DNA from 2 places in the Microbispora triticiradicis genome. Region 1 is predicted to be linked to the other one. Evidence: predicted binding sites of a transcription regulator. Region 1 holds the regulator's gene; the other holds the start of a gene.

The links. The regulator HrcA, encoded in region 1, represses chaperone genes, less so after heat shock. The targets are predictions, from matches to a motif close to TTGGCACTCTCNNNNNGAGAGTGCCAA.
Region 2: FED44_RS21640 (FmdB family zinc ribbon protein) is a predicted target of HrcA. The motif match lies at 7,703-7,729, and genes of this name have one in related genera.

Annotation. Positions count from the first base shown of each region.
Region 1 covers NZ_VANP01000006.1:292,281-302,957, reverse strand. Annotated here, with positions in the region: gene FED44_RS18120 (cellulose binding domain-containing protein) at 1-1,389, shown strand, start outside; gene FED44_RS18115 (glycoside hydrolase family 18 protein) at 1,445-2,698, opposite strand; gene hemW (radical SAM family heme chaperone HemW) at 2,815-4,035, shown strand; gene FED44_RS18105 (DUF3097 domain-containing protein) at 4,049-4,864, opposite strand; gene hrcA (heat-inducible transcriptional repressor HrcA) at 5,041-6,054, shown strand; gene dnaJ (molecular chaperone DnaJ) at 6,055-7,191, shown strand; gene FED44_RS18090 (16S rRNA (uracil(1498)-N(3))-methyltransferase) at 7,196-7,930, shown strand; gene FED44_RS35835 (hypothetical protein) at 7,956-8,630, opposite strand; gene FED44_RS18085 (SigE family RNA polymerase sigma factor) at 8,627-9,106, opposite strand; gene FED44_RS18080 (histidine triad nucleotide-binding protein) at 9,354-9,698, shown strand; gene FED44_RS18075 (PhoH family protein) at 9,758-10,677, shown strand, end outside.
Region 2 covers NZ_VANP01000008.1:167,667-178,343, forward strand. Annotated here, with positions in the region: gene sepX (divisome protein SepX/GlpR) at 1-43, opposite strand, end outside; gene FED44_RS21595 (hypothetical protein) at 394-960, opposite strand; gene FED44_RS21600 (hypothetical protein) at 981-1,550, opposite strand; gene FED44_RS21605 (GNAT family N-acetyltransferase) at 1,664-2,305, opposite strand; gene FED44_RS21610 (MogA/MoaB family molybdenum cofactor biosynthesis protein) at 2,367-2,897, opposite strand; gene moaC (cyclic pyranopterin monophosphate synthase MoaC) at 2,851-3,387, opposite strand; gene glp (molybdotransferase-like divisome protein Glp) at 3,384-4,568, opposite strand; gene galU (UTP--glucose-1-phosphate uridylyltransferase GalU) at 4,574-5,479, opposite strand; gene FED44_RS21630 (5-formyltetrahydrofolate cyclo-ligase) at 5,504-6,079, shown strand; gene FED44_RS21635 (potassium/proton antiporter) at 6,111-7,616, shown strand; gene FED44_RS21640 (FmdB family zinc ribbon protein) at 7,745-8,086, shown strand; gene FED44_RS21645 (S-methyl-5'-thioadenosine phosphorylase) at 8,158-8,961, shown strand; gene FED44_RS21650 (SAF domain-containing protein) at 8,975-9,568, shown strand; gene FED44_RS21655 (D-alanyl-D-alanine carboxypeptidase family protein) at 9,582-10,677, opposite strand, start outside.

The DNA of each region.
Region 1 (10,677 bases):
CGCGACTCGTCGGGCAACATCCAGGGCGACCCCTCCCGCTTCCCCAGCGGGATGAAGGCGCTCGGCGACTACCTGCACAACAAGGGCCTGAAGTTCGGCATCTACCAGGTGCCCGTGGACAAGACCTGCGCGCAGTACTTCAACAGCTACCCCGGCGCGACCGGCAGCCAGGGCCACGAGGCGCAGGACGCCCGGCAGTTCGCGGCCTGGGGCGTCGACTACCTGAAGTACGACTGGTGCTCCCCGAACGGCACGATCAACGACCAGGTGGCCACGTTCGCCAAGATGCGCGACGCGCTGAAGGCGACCGGCCGGCCGATCGTCTACAGCATCAACCCCAACAGCATCCACTCGAAGACCGGCCCCCAGCGCAACTGGGGCGACGTCGCGAACATGTGGCGCACCACCGAGGACATCACGAACAAGTGGGACACGGGCCAGACCAACGGCTATCCCATGGGCATCCAGAACATCGTGAACGTCACCGTCCCGCTCGCCTCGTACGCCGGTCCCGGGCACTTCAACGACCCGGACATGATGGAGATCGGCCGGGGCGGCATGAACGACACCGAGATGCGCAGCCACTTCGCGCTCTGGGCGATGATGGCCTCCCCGCTGATCGCGGGCAACGACATCCGCTCCATGGACTCGGCGACGCAGACGATCCTCAAGAACAAGAACCTCATCGCGATCAACCAGGACTCGCTGGGCCTGCAGGCCACCCAGGTGTCCAACGACGGCACCCGGCGCGTGCTCGCCAAGAAGCTCGCCAACGGCGACGTCGCGGTCGCCCTGTTCAACCAGGGCGGGTCGACCACCACGGTCTCGACGACCACCTCCGCCATCGGCAAGTCCGGCGGCACGGTGACGCTGACGGACGCCTGGACCAACGCGACCAGTACCACGAGCGGCACGATCTCCGCCAGCGTTCCGGCGCACGGCACCGTGGTCTACCGGGTCAGCAGCCCCGGGAGCAGCCCCAGCGCCAGCCCGAGTGCGAGCCCGAGTGCCAGCCCCAGCGCCAGCCCGAGTGCGAGCCCGAGCGCGAGTCCCAGCGCGAGCCCGTCGGCCTCGCCGTCGACGTCCCCGGTTCCCGGCGGATGCTCGGCGACGATCAAGACGATCAACAGCTGGGGCGGCGGCTTCCAGTCCGAGGTGACGGTGCAGGCGGGCAGCTCGGCGGTCAACGGCTGGACCGTGAAGTGGACCTGGCCGGGCGGCCAGACCATCAGCAGCCTGTGGAACGGCCGGCAGAGTTCGTCCGGTTCCTCGGTGACGGTCACCAACGAGTCCTACAACGGCTCGATCGCGGCGGGCGCGTCCACGACGTTCGGCTTCACCGCCAACGGCAGCGCGGCCACCCCCACCGCCACCTGCACCAGCCCCTGACCTCCTGACGTCACGGCCTGGGGAGGGGGTGCCCCCCTCCCCAGGCCGGATCACCTCAGGACGGAGTAGAGGGCGGAGGTGAGGGAGGCTTTGGCGTCGTCCTGGTCGATGGACCACAGCATCGAGCCGCCGAGGCCCTGGAGGCGGATGTATGCGGCCTTCCGCAGCATGACGGCGGGGGGTCGTCGTAGGACCAGAACTCGTTGCCGTCGTAGAGCCACAGGGCGCCGGTGAGCAGGTCGCGGTAGCGCCTGCCGGGCTTGCCGACGAGGTTCTTGTAGTCGTCGCTGCCGGCGGCCCAGGTGCCGGGTGCGGGGCCGGCGGCGGGGGCGTAGCGGCCGTCGCCGCCGGAGGTGACCCCGGTCCAGCCCTGGCCGTACGCGGGGACGCCGACGACGATCTTGCGGGCGGGCGCCCCGCGGCCGACGTAGTCGCGTACGGTCTGGTCGACGCTGTACTTGACCGGGCCGGGGTCGCGGCGGTCGGTGAGCAGGTTGGCCTGGTGCCCGGTGCGGTTCTCCCACGGCCCGTGCAGGTCGTAGCCCTGGACGGTGGCGAAGTCGAGCAGGCCGAAGACCTTCTTCACCTCGAAACCGGCGTCGATCTTGGCGGCGGCGGCCGGGAGGAAGGCGGTGAGTTCGGCGCGCCGGTCGTGGGCCCGCATCTGGCGGCGCAGTTCGGCCAGGAACAGGGTGAAGTTCTGCTTGTCCTCGGCCCGGATGACGTTGCCGTCGTTTCCGGAGGAGCCGGGCCATTCCCAGTCGAGGTCGATGCCGTCGAACACGCCGGCGGCGGCGCCGCTGGGCAGGCCGGGCAGGTCGCCCTTGAGCCACAGGTCGACGCACGAGGCGGCGAGCCGGGCCCGGGAGGCGGGGGTGAGAACGGCGTCGGAGAAGTACTTCGATCCGGTCCAGCCGCCGATGGAGATGAGGACCTTGAGGCCGGGGTGGCGGGCCTTGAGCTTCCTGAGCTGGCCGAGGTTGCCCTTGAGCGGCTGGTCGTCGGCGTCGGCCACACCGTTGACGCTCTGCTCGGCGGGCACCGGCCGCTGCCAGTCGGCCCAGGGGTCGGCCGAGTAGCAGGTGCCCTCGGGGCCGACGAAGCCGAAGGCGTAGTTGAGATGGGTCAGCTTCGCCGCCGCGCCGCTGGCGTCCACGTCGCGCACGTGGAAATTCCGGCCGTAGATCCCCCACTGGATGAAGTAGGCCACCCGTTTGTAGCGGTCCCCGCCCGTCGTGGCCTGGGCCTGGGCGGGCGCGAGCCCGGCGGCCAGGGTGGCGGCGACCGCCACGGCGAGGGTCCTTCTCATGAGCACGCCGGCCTCCCGGGATAACTTATAGGAAAGTTTCCTGTAAATTGCGCCGATCGTAGACCCCTCTGATCACCCCGTCAACGGCACCGCGCGAGTGACGGCAGACTGGAGGCGTGCCTTCCGTGCTTCCCGACGGCGATCCCGTCCCCGCGAGCGGCGCGCTGCCGCCCGGAGCCCTCGACGGGCTCGGCTCCCGTCCGTTCGGCTTCTACGTGCACGTGCCGTTCTGCGCGACGCGCTGCGGCTACTGCGACTTCAACACCTACACGGCCGCGGAGCTGGGGCCGGGCGCCGCGCAGCGCGACTACGCCGCCACCGCGATCGAGGAGGTGCGGCTGGCCCGGCGCGTGCTCGGGGACGCCGCGCCGCCGGTCGAGACCGTCTTCTTCGGCGGAGGCACGCCGACCCTGCTGCCCGCCGCCGACCTCGTACGGATCCTGGACGCCGTCGGCGAGGAGTTCGGCCTGCGGCCGGGCGCCGAGGTGACGACCGAGGCCAACCCCGAGTCCGTCGACCCGGCCTACCTGAAGGAGCTGCGGGAGGGCGGCTTCACCCGGATGAGCTTCGGCATGCAGAGCGCGGGCGAGCACGTCCTCACCGTCCTCGACCGGCGGCACACCCCCGGCCGGCCCGCCGAGGCCGTACGGGAGGCCCGCGCGGCCGGGTTCGAGCACGTCAACCTCGACCTGATCTACGGCACGCCGGGGGAGAGCGACGACGACTGGAGGGCCTCGCTCAAGGCCGCTCTGGCGGCCGGTCCCGACCACGTCTCGGCGTACTCCCTGATCGTGGAGGACGGCACCCGGCTCGCCGCCCGCATCCGGCGCGGCGAGCTGCCGATGCCCGAGGACGACGTGGCGGCCGACCGCTATCTCCTCGCCGAGGAGACCCTGACGGCCGAGGGCCTGAGCTGGTACGAGATCTCCAACTGGGCGGCGGGGGACGAGGCCCGCTGCCGCCACAACCTGCTCTACTGGACCGGCGGCGACTGGTGGGGGGTGGGCCCGGGGGCGCACAGCCACGTCGGCGGCACCCGCTGGTGGAACGTGAAGCACCCCGCCGCGTACGCCGCCCGCCTGGCGGACGGAACCTCCCCGGCGCACGCCCGGGAGGTGCTGACGGCGGAGGACAGGGCCGTCGAGCGCGTCATGCTGGAGCTGCGCCTCGCCTCGGGCTTCCCGCTCGCCGACCTCGCCCCCGAGGCGCGTACGGCCTGCGCGCGGGCGCTGGGGGACGGGCTGCTGGAGACCGAGGCGTTCAAGGCGGGCCGGGCCGTCCTCACGCTGCGCGGCCGGCTCCTCGCCGACGCCGTCGTACGCGACCTGACCCCTTGATCCGGCTGACCCCTCAGTCCGACTGATCGGGGGCGGTGACGAAGTCGATGAGCTCCTCGACGCGGCCGAGCAGTTCGGGCTCCAGGTCGGCGTAGGTCGTGACCCGGCCGAGGATGTGCCGCCACGCCTCCTGGGGGTCCATCCGCCAGCCCAGCGCGGCGATCACGCCCTCCTTCCAGGGCACGCCGCGCGGCACGTCCGGCCACGCCTGGATGCCGAGCGCCCGGGGCTTGACCGCCTGCCAGATGTCCACGAAGGGGTGCCCCACGACGAGCACGTCCGCGCCGGAGACCCGGGCGGCGATGCGGCTCTCCTTGGAGCCGGGCACCAGGTGGTCGACGAGCACGCCCAGCCGCCTGCCCGGCTCCGGGCCGAACTCCCCGACGATCGCGGGCAGGTCGTCGACGCCCTCCAGGAACTCGACGACGACCCCCTCGACACGCAGGTCGTGTCCCCAGATCTTCTCGACCAGCGCGGCGTCGTGGACGCCCTCGACGTAGATGCGGCTCTCCTTGGCGACCTGGGCGCGCAGCCCCCCGACCGCGATCGACCCGGAGGCGCTCCGCAGCGGGCCGGACGGCCGGGCCTGGGGACGGACCAGCGTCACCGGCCTGCCGTCGAGGAGGAACCCGGCGGGGGTCAGCGGGAACACCCGCCGCCGCCCGAAGCGGTCCTCCAGCGTCACGGCCTCCTTGTCGCAGTCCACCACCGCGCCGCAGAAACGGCCCTCGGCGTCCTCGACCACGAGATCGGGCTCGGCCGGGATCTCGGGGATCTGCCCCCGCCGTGGCCGCCGCCAGTCTCCGGAAAGCACGTCCCGCCCGTACATGCGGGGAACGCTAGCAAATCCCGGGCCGCCGGCCCGCCGGTTGCGCCCGGATTCACGGCGTGTTGCCCCTGATCGTCTGCTCGTTATCGCACGCCGAGCGGTGGTAGCCGTACACTTGGCACTCGGGAACACAGAGTGCCAGAGTCGGTGTTTCCAGGGCACAGGGAGGTGACACATTGCTCGACGACCGCAAGCTCGCCGTCCTGCGCGCCATCGTCGAGGACTACGTGTCCACCAACGAGCCGGTGGGGTCCAAGGCCCTGGCGGACAGGCACAACCTCGGCGTCTCCCCGGCGACCATCCGCAACGACATGGCGGCGCTGGAGGAGCAGGGCTACATCACGCAGCCGCACACCAGCGCCGGGCGGGTCCCGACCGACAAGGGATACCGCCTGTTCGTGGACCGGCTGTCGCAGATCAAGCCGTTGTCGGGGGCGGAGCGCAGGGCCATCGAGACGTTCCTCGCCGGGGCGGTCGACCTCGACGAGATCGTCATGCGCACGGTACGGCTGCTCGCGCAGCTCACCCGGCAGGTGGCCGTCGTACAGTATCCCTCGCTCACCAGGTCGTCGGTCCGCCACGTGGAGATCGTCCCGCTGGCGGAGCGCCGGGTCATGCTGGTGCTGATCACGAACACCGGGCGGGTCGAGCAGCGGGTGGTCGATCTGCCCGAGGCGCTCGCCGAGGACCGGATCGCGAACCTGCGCTCCGTGCTGAACGGCTGCCTCGACGGGTGCTGGCTCTCGCAGGTGCCCGAGACCGTGGCCGGCATCCCCGAACGGCTGCCGCCGGAGGAGAGGCCGGTGGTGGCGACCATCATGTCCGTGCTCCTGGAGACGCTCGTCGAGCGGCACGAGGAGAAGATCGTCTTCGGCGGTACGGCCAATCTGGCGGGCGCCGACTTCAGCGTCGGCCTGCGTGACGTGCTTGAGGCGCTGGAGGAGCAGGTCGTGCTCATGCGCCTGCTGGGCGAGACCGGCGGGCTGTCCGAACTCACCGTCAGAATCGGATCCGAGAATCCCTACAGCGGGCTGCGCGGCACCTCTATCGTGGCCGCCGGATACGGTTCGGGCGACAAGGAACTGGCCCGGCTTGGAGTGCTGGGCCCGACACGAATGGACTATCCGGTGACGATGGGTGCGGTGCGCGCGGTGGCGCGGTACGTGGGCCAGATCCTGGCGGGGTCATAAGTGTCCAACGACTACTACGCGACCCTTGGCGTCCGGCGCGACGCCAGCCAGGAAGAGATCAAGAAGGCGTATCGCCGTCTCGCCCGTGAGCTGCATCCGGACGTCAACCCCGATCCGGAGACCCAGGAGCGGTTCAAGGAGATCAACCAGGCGTACGAGGTGCTGTCCGACGCGGGCAAGCGCCGCATGTACGACATGGGCGCCGATCCGTTCGCGAGTGGCGGCGGGCCGGCCGGGGCGGGCGGCTTCGGCGGGGGCTTCCCGTTCAGCGACATCATGGACGCCTTCTTCGGTTCCGCCGGCGCCGCGCGGGGTCCCCGCTCGCGTGCCCGCCGAGGCCGCAACGCCACCATCCGGGTCGAACTGGACCTGGCGGAGTCCGCCTTCGGCACCACCCGAGAGATCGTGGTCGACACGGCCGTGGTCTGCGACGTCTGCCAGGGCTCCGGGGCGGCGTCCGGCACCCACCCCGACACCTGCGACATGTGTCACGGGCGGGGCGAGGTCTCCCAGGTCACCCGCTCGTTCCTGGGCCAGGTCATGACGTCGCGCCCCTGCCCCCAGTGCGGCGGGTACGGCAGCGTCATCCGGCACCCCTGCATGGAGTGCTCGGGCGAGGGACGGGTCAGGACCCGGCGCACGATCAAGGTGCGGATCCCGGCCGGCGTCGAGGACGGCACGCACATCCAGCTCGCGGGCGAGGGCGAGGTCGGGCCGGGCGGAGGCCCTCCGGGCGACCTGTTCCTGGAGATCGTCGAGCGGCCGCACCAGATCTTCGAACGCCGCGGCGACGACCTGCACTGCACCGTCCAGATCCCGATGACCGCCGCCGCGCTCGGCACCGTCCTGTCGATCGACACCCTCGACGGCGCGGAGGCCATCGACGTGCGGCCCGGCACCCAGGCCGGCCAGGTCATCCCCCTGTACGGCAAGGGCATCCAGCGGCTCAACGAGACCGGCCGGGGCGACCTGCTGATCCACGTGAACGTCGAGACGCCGACCAAGCTCGACCCGCAGCAGGAGGAACTCCTGCGGGAGCTGTCGAAGCTGCGCGGGGAGGAACGGCCGCCCGGCAAGTTCTCCCCGGGCCAGCAGGGCTTCTTCTCCCGCCTGCGGGACGCCTTCAACGGCCGGTGAGGTCGTGAGCGTTCCCGTGTTCCTGTCGGAGGCGGCCGGTGAGACCGGGGACACGATCGTCCTCGACGGGCCCGAGGGGCGGCACGCCGCGTCGGTGCGCCGCCTGCGGGCGGGGGAGCGGGTCGACCTCACCGACGGCGCGGGCCGGGTGGCCGAGTGCACGGTGACGTCGGCCGGCAAGGATGCGCTGACCGCCGCGGTACTGCGCCGCTACGAGGTGCCGCCCCCGCGGCCGAGGCTGGTGGTCGTGCAGGGGCTGCCCAAGGGCGACCGGGGCGAGCTCGCGGTCGAGATGATGACCGAGGCCGGGGTGGACGTGATCGTCCCCTGGGCCGCCGCCCGCTGCGTCACGCAGTGGAAGGGCGACCGGGCCGGCAAGTCGCTCGCGCGCTGGCGGAGCACGGCGCGCGAGGCGGCCAAGCAGGCCCGCCGCTTCCACCTGCCGGAGGTGACCGAGCAGGCCGCGACCGCGCGGGTCTGCTCGCTCGTCTCGGCGGCGGCGCTCGCGGTCGTGCTGCACGAGGAGGCCGCCGAGCCGCTGAGCCGCCTCACGCTGCCGGACGTCCCCGGCGACATCCTGGTGATCGTCGGCCCGGAGGGCGGCGTCACCGACGAGGAGATCGCCGGGTTCCGCGCGGCGGGAGCCGTACCGGCCCTGCTCGGCCCCACCGTGCTGCGCACCTCGACGGCGGGCGTGGCCGCGGCGGCCGTCCTGCTGGCCCGCTGCGGCCGCTGGTGAGGACCGCGATCGTCAGCAGGGGCCGTCAGGGGGTGGGGGTCTCGGCCGAGTAGGGCGTGGCCGCCTCCGTGGGCGAGGCGCTGGGGGTGGCCGAGGGCGTGACGGTCACCGTGGGCGGAGCCGACGAGGGGGCGGCGGTGTGCGTGGCCGGCGGCGGCGTGGGCCGGGTCGTCCGGGTGGGCGGGCACGTCGCGGGCAGGGTCGGGTCGGGGTCGACCACTCCGGCCCGCGCCGGGGGCGACGCGCAGGGGTCGGACGGAGACGGCGACGGCTTGGTGGCCGGGCCCGGCCGGTGCGTCGGGGACGGGCTGGTCCGCCCGTGTGACGGGCTCGGGCTGGTGGTGACGATGATCACCACTCCGGGCCGCGAGGCGGTCCCGCCGGCGGGCGGCCGCGTCACGGTCGAGCTCTGCGGGTCTTCCTCGCGGGCGTCGCCAGACACCGCGATACCGGTGCGGTCGGCGACCTGCTCGCGCAGGCCGGGGACGAGCATCACGACCGCGCCCGCCGCGAGGACGGCGCCGGCGGCCGCGGCGCCCACCCGCAGCCACAGCACGTTCCGCAGGCCGCGCAGGCCGCGCTGGTCGATGCGCCGGCGGATGATGTCGAGTCCTTCGGGAGACGGCACGACCGAGTCCGCCTCCGCGCGCAGGGCACGGCGGAGCGACTCGCCGTACTCGTCGTCGGGCGGGAAGGTCATGAGAACTGCTCCAGTGCCATGCGTAGTGCGGCCATGCCGCGGGCCGTGTGACTCTTCACCGCGCCCTTGCTGATGCCCATCGCGTGCGCGATCTCGGCCTCCGACAGGTCGCCGTAGTATCGCAGCACCAGCGCCTCGCGCTGCCGGGTGGGCAGGCCGCGGAGCGCCTCGATGACGGCCGAGCGTTCGAGCTCGCCGATCGCGCCGTTCTCGGCGCTCGGGGCGTCCGGCAGGCCCTTCGGGGCGTACTTCTCGACGACCGCGCGGTGCCGCAGCACCGAACGCGAGCGGTTCACGACCGATTGGCGAAGGTAGGCCAGTGCCTTGTCGGTGTCCCTCAGGCGCCGCCACGCTCCATGGAGAGCGACGAAGGCGTCCTGAACGACCTCTTCCGCGCTGGCCACGTCACGGACCAGCAGCACCGCGAGACGCACCAGTGACCGATAGTGAGCGCTGTAGAGCGCCGTCACGGCCATGTCGGCATCCCACCCGACGGGCACCGTCCCCAACGACCTGTCGGCCACGAGGGTCTCGGTGGTCACGTCAATAGGACGCTCGTCATCCCCGGGGGGTTTACGTTCTTCCGAATCATTAGAGGGCATGGCCCAGCGGTGTCCTCGCGCGACACTAGGGGGGTTGTCTGGTGAAGTCTCGCACAACCACAGTAGCCGCGAGGATCATTGCCGTCATCAATCGTCGTCGGCGACCGTTAGGGTGAGGCGCGTGACCGACTGCCTATTCTGCAAGATCGTGGCCAGGCAGATCCCGGCGGACATCGTCCTGGAGACCGGGCGGGCGCTCGCCTTCCGCGACGTCAACCCGCAGGCCCCGACACACGTCCTCGTCGTGCCCAAGGCCCATCACGAGAACGCCGCCGCCCTGGCCGCGGCCGACGACGGCCTCGCGGACGACCTGCTCACGGCCTGCCACGCGGTGGCCGTCCAGGAGGGCGTGGCCGAGGCGGGCTACCGAGTGGTGTTCAACACCGGGACCGGCGCCGGGCAGACGGTCTTCCACGTGCACGCGCACGTGCTCGGCGGCCGGAGCCTCACCTGGCCCCCGGGCTAGGGACGCCCTAGTAGCATGAGAGGGAACCGAGGAGGCGATCAGGGCCGCAAGGGCCGCCCATGTCCGAGTCACAGCACATCAGCCAGACCCAGGCCAAGGTAGTCATCCCCGAGGGGCAGCCGATGGTCAGCCTCCTCGGGTCGGGTGACGAGCTGCTGCGGGTCATCGAGGGCGCATTCAGCGCCGACATCCACGTACGGGGCAACGAGATCACCATCACCGGCAGTCCCGAGGAGAGCGGCGTCGTCGTCCGCCTCTTCGAGGAGCTGACGGAGCTGATCCGCTCGGGTGCCGAGCTGTCCCCCGACGCCGTCGAACGAAGCATCCACATGCTGCGGATGGCCACCGACCGCCCGGCCGAGGTCCTGTCCCTGGACATCCTGTCCTCCCGGGGCCGGACCATCCGCCCGAAGACGGTCAACCAGAAGCGGTACGTCGACGCGATCGACAGTCACACCATCGTCTTCGGCATCGGCCCCGCCGGCACCGGCAAGACGTACCTGGCGATGGCGAAGGCCGTGAAGGCCCTGCAGAACAAGCGGGTCAACCGGATCATCCTCACCCGCCCCGCCGTCGAGGCGGGGGAGCGGCTCGGGTTCCTGCCCGGCACGCTCTACGAGAAGATCGACCCCTACCTGCGGCCGTTGTACGACGCGTTGCACGACATGCTGGACCCCGACTCGATCCCCCGTCTCATGGCGGCCGGGACGATCGAGGTCGCGCCGCTCGCCTACATGCGCGGGCGCACGCTGAACGACGCCTTCATCATCCTGGACGAGGCGCAGAACACCTCGCCCGAGCAGATGAAGATGTTCCTGACCCGGCTCGGGTTCAACTCGAAGATCGTGGTCACGGGCGACGTGACCCAGATCGACCTGCCCGGCGGTCAGGACAGCGGCCTCAAGGTCGTCCAGCAGATCCTCGAAGGCATCGAGGACATCCATTTCAGCAGGTTGACCAGCGCGGACGTGGTCCGGCA
Region 2 (10,677 bases), on a different contig from region 1:
GCCACATGACGACGATGGCGAGGTAGAGCACGGCGCTACCCACGCGCCCACCTCCGGATCAGCCTCCGGAACGCCGTACGGGCGGGTTTGGGGGCATGGTGAACACGTCCCTGCGCTCGTGTCGTCTGAGAGGTGTTCACGTCACGCACCGTAGGACCGCGTGTCGATGAATGACGAGCATTCGGTCCGGTGTGTCGCGAGATCGTCAAAGCTGTTCATGTAATTCGATCCCGCGGAAGCCGCGTGGTCCCGCACGGACCAGGCGGCCCCCGGGCCGACCGGCCGGGTCGCGGTGGTCCCGCGGCGTACCCGGCCGGCCGTCCCGGCCCGGACGGTCAGTGCCTCAGCCGCACCAGGGCGCTGACGGTACGCGGGCCGGTGCGCTGCGGAAGATCACTCCTCGAAGTACACGGTCGCGGACCGGTACGTGGTCTTGCCGTTCTCGTCCCCGTAGTGCGTACGACCGGTCATGACCTTGCCGGCCCTGGCCTGCCAGGTGTGGCTGCTCTCGGTGTACTGACCGCTCACTTCCCCGTCGATCAGCCTGATCTGCCGCGTGGACCAGTACAGCGCGGCGCTGCGGTACCTCGTCTCGCCGTTCTCGTCCCCCGTGTGCCACCTGCCGACGATCACCTGGTCGTTCGGGGCGCTGTAGTCGGACTTGCTCTCCCGCTGCGGGGAGGTCCAGTCTCCGGCGTGCACCTCGACCTGCAGGCCGTTGATCAGGATCCGGCTGCAGTAGTAGGTGGTCTTGGCGTTCTCGTCCCCGTAGTGCGAACGGCCGGTGAGCACCTGGTTCTGCGGGCAGGTGAACTGGACGCCCGTCCACTCCCACACGGTCTGGCTGAAGACCTGTTCCACCTTGATCGTCACGGCCGCCGAGGCGGGCGAGGCCGAGACGGTGGCGGACAGAGCGGCGGCCGCGGCGACGACGGACAGAGCCTTGCTGAACGTTCTCACAGTCTTCGGTGCCTTTCCTGTCAGCCCGCGACGGTCACGTTGGCGAATCGGTACCAGGTGTTGCCGTTCTCGTCCCCGCTGTGCTTACGGCCGGTCATGACCCCGGTCCCCTGCGCCTGCCAGGTGTGGTTGCTCTCCCGGTACGCGACGCTGATGTCCCCGCTGGTCAGCAGCACCCGCTGGCCCCGCCAGTACACGGTGGCGGTGCGGTACCTCGTGTAGCCGTTCTCGTCGCCTTCGTGCCACCTGCCGACCACGGCCTGGTGGTCGGGAGCGCTGTAGTCGGACTTGCTCTCCTTCTGACGGGAGGTCCAGTCGCCGATGTACACCCGGGCCTGCTCGCCCTCGATGAGGATGAAGCCGCAGGAGTAGCTGGTGGGGGCGTTCTCGTCGCCGTAGTGCGAGCGGGCGGTGAGAACCATGTTCGTCGGGCAGGTGAACGGGTCGATCCACTCCCGCACGGTCTCGCTGTGGGCGGTCACGATCTCGATCCGCACCGGCGCGGCGGACGCGGGTGCGGGAGCCGCCGCGCTCATGGCCGCCATGGCGGTCAGAGCGGCCGCCGCGGTGGATAACGCCTTTTTCCTCATACGGATGTCTCCCCGTGATGCGGTTTCGCTTACGGCCACGAAGCATCACGGGGCCCACTGGTGATCCACTTGTGTCTCGGTTGAGATGGCGGCGAGGCACACCCGCCGACGCCCTAACCGGGGCTGGGCTCGCTGCGGCGGGCGGCCGAGTTCATCGTGCGGCGCCACTGCACGAGCAGCCCGCGGGGCACGTCCTCCACGGTCAGCGCGTAGCAGATGTGGTCGCGCCAGGCGCCGTCGATGTGCAGCTGACGCCGGCGGATGCCCTCCTCGCGGAAGCCGAGCTTCTCCACGACCCGGCGGCTGGCCTGGTTCTCCGGCCGGATGTTGGCCTCCAGACGGTGTAAACCGGTGGTGAAGAAGCAGTGGTCCACGGCCATGGCGAGCGCGGTCGGGATGATGCCCCGCCCGGCCAGCCGGCCGTCCACCCAGTAGCCCACCTGGGCGGAACGGGCCGATCCCCACACGATCGCCCCCACGGTGAGCTGCCCGGCGAACCGCCCTTCGTACGTGACGACCCAGGGCATGGCCATCCCCTGGCGGGCCTCGCGGCGCAGCGTGCCGACCATCGAGACGTACGGCCCGAGACCGGTGCGGAACAGCGGGGTCTCCGGGTTGCTCGGCTCCCACGGGCGGAGCCACTCGGCGTTGCGCAGCCGGGTGTCGCGCCAGTCACGGACGTCACGCAGGCGCAGCGGCCGCAGCCCCACGGGTCCCTCGGTCAGGGACACCGGCCAGCCGCGAAGTCGATCCATCCGTCAATCATCCACCGGAGAACGGTCAACGCGCCACGTGGGGGCGCCCGGCATCGAGCGGTCAGCGAACATGGTCGCCGCCGCGGATCTGGTCCACCACATGGGCCAGGATCGGGGCCAGCACGGCCATGCCGTCCCGTACGCCGCCGGACGACCCCGGGAGGTTGACCACCAGCGTCCGGCCCGCCTGCCCGGCGAGGCCGCGGGACAGGATCGACGTCGGCACCTTCTCGCGGTTCACCTGCCGTACGGCCTCGGCGATGCCGGGGATCTCCCGGTCCAGGACGCGGCGGGTCATCTCGGGCGTGAGGTCGAGGGGTGTGACGCCGGTGCCGCCGGTGGTCACGATCACGTCGTACCCCTCGCCGACTCCCTCGCGCAGCGCCGCCTCGACGGGCTCGCCGTCCGGGACCACCCGCGGGCCGTCCACCGGGTCGCAGCCCGCCTCCTTGAGGAGCGAGGCCAGCAGCGGCCCGGAACGGTCCTCGTACACGCCCGCGGACGCCCGGTTGGAGACGGTCACCACCAGCGCGCGCACGCCGCCCTCACCTCCGATCGCGAGCGCCGGGAGCGCCGTGAGCGCCGGGAACATCGCGGGCGTCACGGACGTCGCCGGCGTCGCGGTCCCAGTGGCCCGTCTTGCCGCCCGTCTTCTCCTCCACCCGGACGCCGGTGATCACCGCCGCCGGGTCCACCGCCTTGATCATGTCGACCAGGGCGAGCGCCGCGACGGTGACGGCCGTGAGGGCCTCCATCTCGACGCCCGTGCGGTCGGCCGTACGGACCCGGGCGGTGATCTCCACGCCCTCGTCCACGACGGACAGGTCGACCTTGACGCCGGTCAGGGCGATCGGGTGGCAGAGCGGCACCAGGTCGGGGGTGCGCTTGGCCCCCATGATCCCGGCGATGCGCGCCACCCCCAGCGCGTCGCCCTTGGGCACGTCTCCCGCACGCAGCACCGTCACCGCCTCCGGCGACAGCAGGACGCGGCCGGTCGCGACGGCCGTACGGGCGGTCACGTCCTTCTCGGAGACGTCGACCATCCGGGCGGCGCCGGTCTCGTCGACGTGGGTCAGCTTCACAGCGGGATCACCTCCACCTCGGCGCCCTCGGGCAGCGAGGTCGCGTCCTCCGGAACCACGATCAGCGCGTTCGCCGCGGCCAGCGCGGCCAGTTGGTGCGAGCCCTGGCCGGTGACCGGCGCGACGGTCCGCCCGGTCAGCACGGCCCGCAGATAGGACCGCTTTCCGGCGGGCGACCGCAGCGGCGCCGTCACGGTGGCCCGCACGGCCTCCGGCGGCCCCGCCGGGAGGCCCTGCATGGCCCGCAGGGCCGGCCTCACGAAGAGCACGAACGACACGAACGACGACACGGGGTTGCCGGGCAGCGTGAAGATCGGCACGCGGTCGGGCCCGACGACGCCGAAGCCCTGCGGCATCCCCGGCTGCATCGCGACCTTCTCGAAGGCCACCGTGCCCAGCGGCGAGAGGGCCTCCTTGACCGGCTCGTACGCCCCCATCGAGACGCCGCCGCTGGTGATCACGGCGTCGGCCCGCAGGAGCTGGGCGTCCAGGACGTCCAGGAACTCCTTGGGGTCGTCGGAGACCGAACCGGCCCGGAACGCCTCCGCTCCGGCCTCCCGTACGGCGGCCGTCAGCATGAAGCTGTTGGACTCCCAGATCTGGCCCGCGCCCAGCGGGGTGCCGGGCTCGGCGAGCTCGGCACCCGTGGACAGCACGACGACCCTCGGCCGGGGCCGCACCCGCACCCGCCGCCGGCCGGCTCCGGCGAGGATCCCGACCTGGGCGGCGCCGATCCGGGCGCCCTCGCGGAGCACCGTCTCCCCCGCGAGGACGTCCTCGCCCGCCCGCCGGATCGCGTTGCCCGGCGGGGCCGGCCTGTCGATCCGTACGCGGGCGGTGCCGCCGTCCGTCCACTCGACCGGGACGACGGCGTCGGCCCCGGCCGGCATCGGCGCGCCGGTCATGACGCGGGCGACCAGGCCGGGCCCGACGGCGTTCAGCCCGCCGTCGCCCGCCGCCACGTCCCCGATCACGGGCAGCGTGACGGGCGCCCCCGCGACGTCCTCGGCCCGTACGGCGTAGCCGTCCATCGCCGAGTTGTCGAACGGCGGCAGCGGCACGGGCGAGACGACGTCCTCGGCCAGCACGGCGCCGAGGGCGGCGTCGATCTCGACCTCCAGCGGGGCGAGCGGGCGCACCACCGCGAGGATGTCGGCGAGATGGCGGTCGACGGGCTTCATGTCGCTCAGGACTCGATCGTGTCGAGGAACTGCCGGAGCCAGGGCAGGAACTCGGGCGCGAGATCGCCCCGGTTCGCGGCGAACTGCACCACGGTCTGGAGATATTCCAGCTTGTTGCCGGTGTCGTAACGGCGGCCCCGGAACAGCACGCCGTGCACCGGCCCGCCCTCGCCGGGGGCCGTCGCGGCCAGCGTGCGCAGCGCGTCGGTGAGCTGGATCTCGCCGCCACGCCCCGGCGGGGTCCGCTCCAGCACCTCGAACACGGCCGGGTCGATCACGTACCGGCCGATGATCGCCCAATTCGAGGGGGCCTCGTCGGCCGGGGGCTTCTCCACGAGGTCGGTGACGCGGACGACGTCGTCCTCGTCGGTCGGCTCGATGGCGGCGGCGCCGTACAGGGAGACGTGCTCGCGCGGCACCTCCATCAGCGCGACGACGCTGCCTCCGTACGTCGCGCGCACCTCGATCATGCGCCTGAGCAGCGGGTCGCGGGGGTCGATGAGGTCGTCGCCGAGCAGGCAGGCGAACGGCTCGTCGCCGACGTGCTGCTTGGCGCACAGGACGGCGTGGCCGAGGCCCTTCGGCTCGCCCTGCCGCACGTAGTGCATGGTGGCGAGGTCCACCGGCTCCTTCACCTGGTTGAGCCGCTCCTCGTCGCCCTTGGCGCGCAGCGCGTCCTCAAGCTCGTACGCTACGTCGAAGTGATCCTCGATCGAACGCTTGTTGCGGCCGGTCACCATCAGGACATCGAGCAGCCCGGCGGAGACGGCCTCCTCCACCACATACTGGATGGCCGGTTTGTCGACGATGGGCAGCATCTCCTTGGGGGTCGCCTTCGTCGCGGGAAGGAAACGGGTGCCCAGACCCGCGGCGGGCACAACGGCTTTGGTCACGGGATCGAAGTCAGCCATGGTTGAACACTAACGGAGCGGGCTGTGGACAAGCTGAACCTGCGTCGCCGTATCCTCCGCGACCGGTCGGAGCTCGACGAACGCACGTTGCGCGCGTCCTCGGCCGCGATCCGTGAGACGCTCCTCGACCAGCCGTGGGCGCAGATGGCCGGGCTCGTCGCCTGCTACTGGTCGATCGGGGCCGAACCGTCCACGCACGGGCTGATCCTGGCCATGTGGAAGCACGGCGCGACCGTGATCCTGCCGGTGCAGCGGCCCGACGGCGAGCTCGACTGGGCGGTGTACGACGGCCCGGACTCGCTCGCCCTGGGGCCGTACGGGGTGATGGAGCCGGTCGACGTCCGGCGCGGGGTGGACGCGATCAGGACGGCCGCGCTGGTCCTCGTCCCCGCCCTCGCCGTCGACCGGGTGACGGGCGTACGGCTCGGCCGGGGCGGCGGCTTCTACGACCGGGCGCTGACCCGCGTCGGGCCGAACGTGCCGACGGTGGCGCTGTTGCACGAGGGCGAGCTGATCGAGGGCGTTCCCGCGGAGCCGCATGATCAGCATGTACGGTTCGCTGCCCTTCCAAGCGGAATCGTCCGGTTGGTGCAGATGTGACAAGATTGACGCAGGCGCGGCGAAGGGAGCGGTGGGTCTGAACGTCTGGCTGCTGCTGTCCGCCGCCGTCGTCATCGCGGCCATCGCGTCCGTACGGATCGCGCACCGCACCGGCCTGCCCACCCTGCTCATCTACCTCTGCCTCGGCCTGCTGCTCGGCGAGCGCGGCCTCGGCGGCATCCACTTCGACAACGCGCACCTCGCCCAGGAACTCGGCCTGATCGCACTCGCGGTGATCCTCGCCGAAGGCGGCCTGACCACCAACTGGAGTCACGTACGCGACGCCGTGCCGAGCGCGCTCGTGCTCGCCACGGTGGGCATCGCGGTCAGCGTCGCCGTGCTCGCCGCGACCGTCGCACCCCTGCTCGGCCTGGACTGGCGGTCGGCGTTCCTGCTCGGCGCCGTGCTGGCCTCCACTGACGCGGCGGCCGTGTTCTCGGTGCTGCGGCGGCTGCCGCTGCCACCTCGGCTCGCCGGGATCCTGGAGGCCGAGTCGGGCTTCAACGACGCGCCCACCGTCATCCTCGTGATGACACTGAGCGTGGGTTCGACGCTGACGCTCTCGCTGCCGGCCACCCTGCTGGACACCGCCGCCGAACTCGCCATCGGCGCGATCGTGGGCCTCGCGGTCGGCCCCGCCGGGGCGTACGCGCTGCGCCGGGTGGCCCTGCCCGCCTCCGGCCTCTATCCGATCGCGGTGCTGGCGCTGGCGTTCGTCGCCTACAGCGGGGCGGCGCTCCTGCACGGCAGCGGCTTCCTCGCGGTGTACGTCGCGACGCTGATCCTCGGCAACGCCCGCCTTCCCCACCGCGCCGCGACCCGCGGCTTCGCGGAGGGCGCGGCGTGGCTCGCCCAGATCGGGCTGTTCGTGATGCTCGGCATCCTGGCCGACCCCGCGGAACTGCCCGTCGTGATCGTGCCCGCCCTGGTGTCGGGGGTGCTGCTGGTCCTGGTCGCCCGGCCGGCGTCGGTCCTGGTGTCCAGCGCGGTCGTGTGGCTGCTGCGCCTCGGCTCGATGCCGTGGCGCGAACAGATCTTCCTGTCGTGGGCCGGGCTGCGCGGCGCGGTGCCGATCGTGCTCGCCACGATCCCCTGGAGCGCGGGGGTGCCGGGGGCGAAGGGCCTGTTCAACGACGTCTTCGTCATCGTCATCGTGTTCACGCTCCTGCAGGGGCCGACGCTGCCGTACCTCGCGCGGGTGCTCGGCCTGGCCGCCGAGGGCGAGGCGCGCGACCTCGACGTGGAGGCCGCGCCGCTGGAGGAGCTGAAGGCCGACCTGCTGCAGGTCCGCATCCCGCGCGGGTCCCTCATGCACGGCGTGGAGATCTTCGAGCTGCGGCTGCCGACCGACACCATGGTCACCCTCGTCGTACGGAACGGGCGGTCGTTCGTGCCCGGGCCGACGACCCAGCTTCTGGTGGGCGATCAGCTTCTCGTCGTCACCACGGCCGCGCAGCGGGAGACGGTCGAACGCCGCCTGCGCGCGGTCAGCCGCAAGGGCAAGCTGGCCGGCTGGTACGGCGAACGCGGCGGCTGACCTGCTGTAGGGGTTGTGGGCGAACGGGACACCGGGGGGCAATAAACCGGGCTGGAGTGGCGTTTGCGCTTCTTGACTGACTACCATTAGCAGTCGACCCGGTCGAGTGCCAGTCTCAGGAGGAGCGAGTGCCCACCTACCAGTACGCCTGTACCGCTTGCGGGGAGCAGCTGGAGGCCGTTCAGAAGTTCTCTGACGACCCGCTCACGGAGTGCCCGGCCTGCCAGGGCAAGCTGCGCAAGGTGTTCTCCGCCGTCGGCATCGTGTTCAAGGGCTCCGGCTTCTACCGGACCGACAGCCGTTCGTCGAGCTCGTCGACGACCACGTCGACCACGACGACGCCGTCGAAGTCCGCCGACTCCGCCGGCTCGGGGAGCTCCAACGGCTCCGGCGATTCCGGGAAGAAGGAGACCGCCTCGACCAGCACGTCGACGAGCACCTCCTCGTCGGGATCGACCGCCGCCGCCTGAGGTTCCGAGGTTGTCCACAGGGGCCGCCGGACCGCGCCGGAGGCACGGCGCCGTTCGCTAGGGTCGGCCCCATGGTCAATCGCGCAGACATCGGGGTCATCGGCGGATCCGGGCTCTACTCCCTGCTGGAGGACGCCCACGAGGTCGACGTGACGACGCCGTACGGCCCGCCCAGTGACTCGATCTCCGTGGGCCGCATCGGCGGCAGATCCGTCGCGTTCATCCCGCGGCACGGCCGCGGCCACACATACCCTCCGCACCGCATCCCCTTCCGGGCGAACATGTGGGCCCTGCGGTCACTCGGCGTCCGGCAGATCCTCGCGCCCAGCGCGGTCGGGTCCCTGCGCCCCGAGATCGGCCCGGGCGCCCTCGTGATCCCCGACCAGATCGTGGACCGCACCCAGGGACGCGAGCAGACCTTCTTCGACGCGGGCGCCGTCCACGTGTCGTTCGCCGACCCCTACTGCCCCTCCGGCCGGGCCGCCGCGACAGCCACGGCACGCGAGGCAGGCTGGGACACGGTCGACGGCGGCACGCTGGTCGTGATCCAGGGCCCCCGCTTCTCCACCCGCGCCGAGTCGCAGTGGTACGCGGGCGCGGGCTGGTCGATCATCGGCATGACCGGGCACCCCGAGGCCGTCCTCGCCCGTGAGCTGGCCCTCTGCTACACGACGCTCTCCCTCGTCACCGACCACGACGCCGGTGTCGAGGCGGGCGAGGGGGTCACCCACGACGAGGTGCTGGCCTTCTTCGCGGCCAACGTGGAGCGGATGCGCACGCTGGTCTCCCAGGTGGTGGAGGCCCTGCCGGAGGAGCGAACCTGCCCCTGCGGCAACGTCCTTGACGGCATCAAGCTCCCGATCGAGCTCCCCTGATGGTCAGGTCGTCATGCGCGCCCTGAAACGGCTCCCGGTGCGTCGGCGCCGTGCGGCCGCCGCGGTCCTCGCCGGGGTCGCGGCGGCGTGCGCGCTGTCGGCCGTACGGGCGCCGGGGGGCGTGGAGGTTCTCGCCGCCGCCCGCGACCTCGCCGGAGGCAGGCTCGCCGCCTCCGATGTCATGGTCGTACGGCTGCCGCCCGACGCCGTGCCCGCCGGGGCGTACGCGGCCGGCTCCCCGGTGACCGGCAGGGTGGTCGCGGGCCCACTGCGCCGGGGTGAGCCGCTCACCGACGCGCGCCTCCTCGGCCCGGGCCTGTTCCGGTTCTCCGGATCACCGGAGTCGGTCGCGACGCCGGTTCGGATCGCGGACCCGGGCGCCGCCCGCCTGCTGTCACCAGGGGATGTGATCGACGTCCTGGCGGCCTACGAGGACGGCCCCTTCGAGGCCCGGACGGTCGCCCAGGAAGTGCGGGTGATCGCCCGGCCGCCCGGTTCCACGGACGGCGGCGGACTGCTGGTGCTGGCCACGACTCCCGCCCAGGCCGCCGGGCTCGCCCAGGCCCAGGCGCAGGGCAGGCTCTCGGTGACCATCCACCCCCGCTAGGTTCACCGCGTCGCTAAGGCAGCAGCGAGCCGAGCTTGGGGTCGTACTCCCAGTGCCACGGCTCGAAGGGGCTGTGGTAGGCCCAGTCGGGGTGGAACCAGCCGTACTTCTTGCCGTTGGCCTCAAGCCAGTTGAACTGGGCGGACCGGAAGCTCTGCACGCCGCCGCAGAGGTCGACGGCGAGGCCGAGCCCGTGGTTGCTCTTGCCCGGCGTGGCCGCGAACCCGGGCCGCCGGTAGTAGACGGCCTGCTGCTCGCCGAGGCTGCGGTAGCTGTCGGAGATGCACATCGGCGTGCCGAAGCGCTTCTTGTAGGCGATGTTGAGGTCGGCGAAGGCGATCGCCGCGTCCGCGCGCAGGGTCTCCCCGCGCTGCGGGAGCGGGCACAGGATGTTCTTGGGGAGAAGGCCGTTCGGATACTGCTCCGCCTGGGCGATCCGGGTGGGATCGCAGCCGCCCGCACCCTCCGTCCCCTGGCCGATCTTCACGCCCAGTTTGACCAGTGCCTTGGTCAGCGACCGGACCAGGGTCGTGGAGCGCTTGCGCATGAGGGTGACCTGCGCGCTGAGCTGCGCCTCCTGGAGAAGGCTGGCCGCGCGCAGCTCCTGCGCCTCCTGCGCGAGCCGCTGCTGACCTTCGAGCAGCTTCGACGCCTCGCTGAGGACGGTGTTGTGCCCGGCGACCAGATGCTGCATGTCGCTCATCCTGCGCAGAATGGCCGTGCCGTCCCCGCCGGCGATGAACGGGCTGAGGCCCCCGACCGAGGGGTCCTGGTAGAGCGACGCCGCCAGGTCGGACAACGGCTTGCGCAGCCTGTTGAGCTCGGCCGTGGCCTGCTGGAGACTGGTGAGCTTGCTCGCGAGCTCCTTCTCCACCCCCGCGAACTTCTTCTGCCGCGCCACCAGCGCCCGGTTCGCGTCCTCGATCGACTTGTAGGCCTTCTGGGCCTCACGCCGCAGCTCCGTCAGGGACGTGGGCTCCTTGCCGCCCGCCCACACGGCGGCGTCCGTACGGGCACTCGCGCCGGCCGTCATGGGCACCGAGGCAGCCGCGGCCGTTCCGGTCGTCGAGGCCAGCGAAGTCATCACCGTGACGACCGCGATCAGCCCG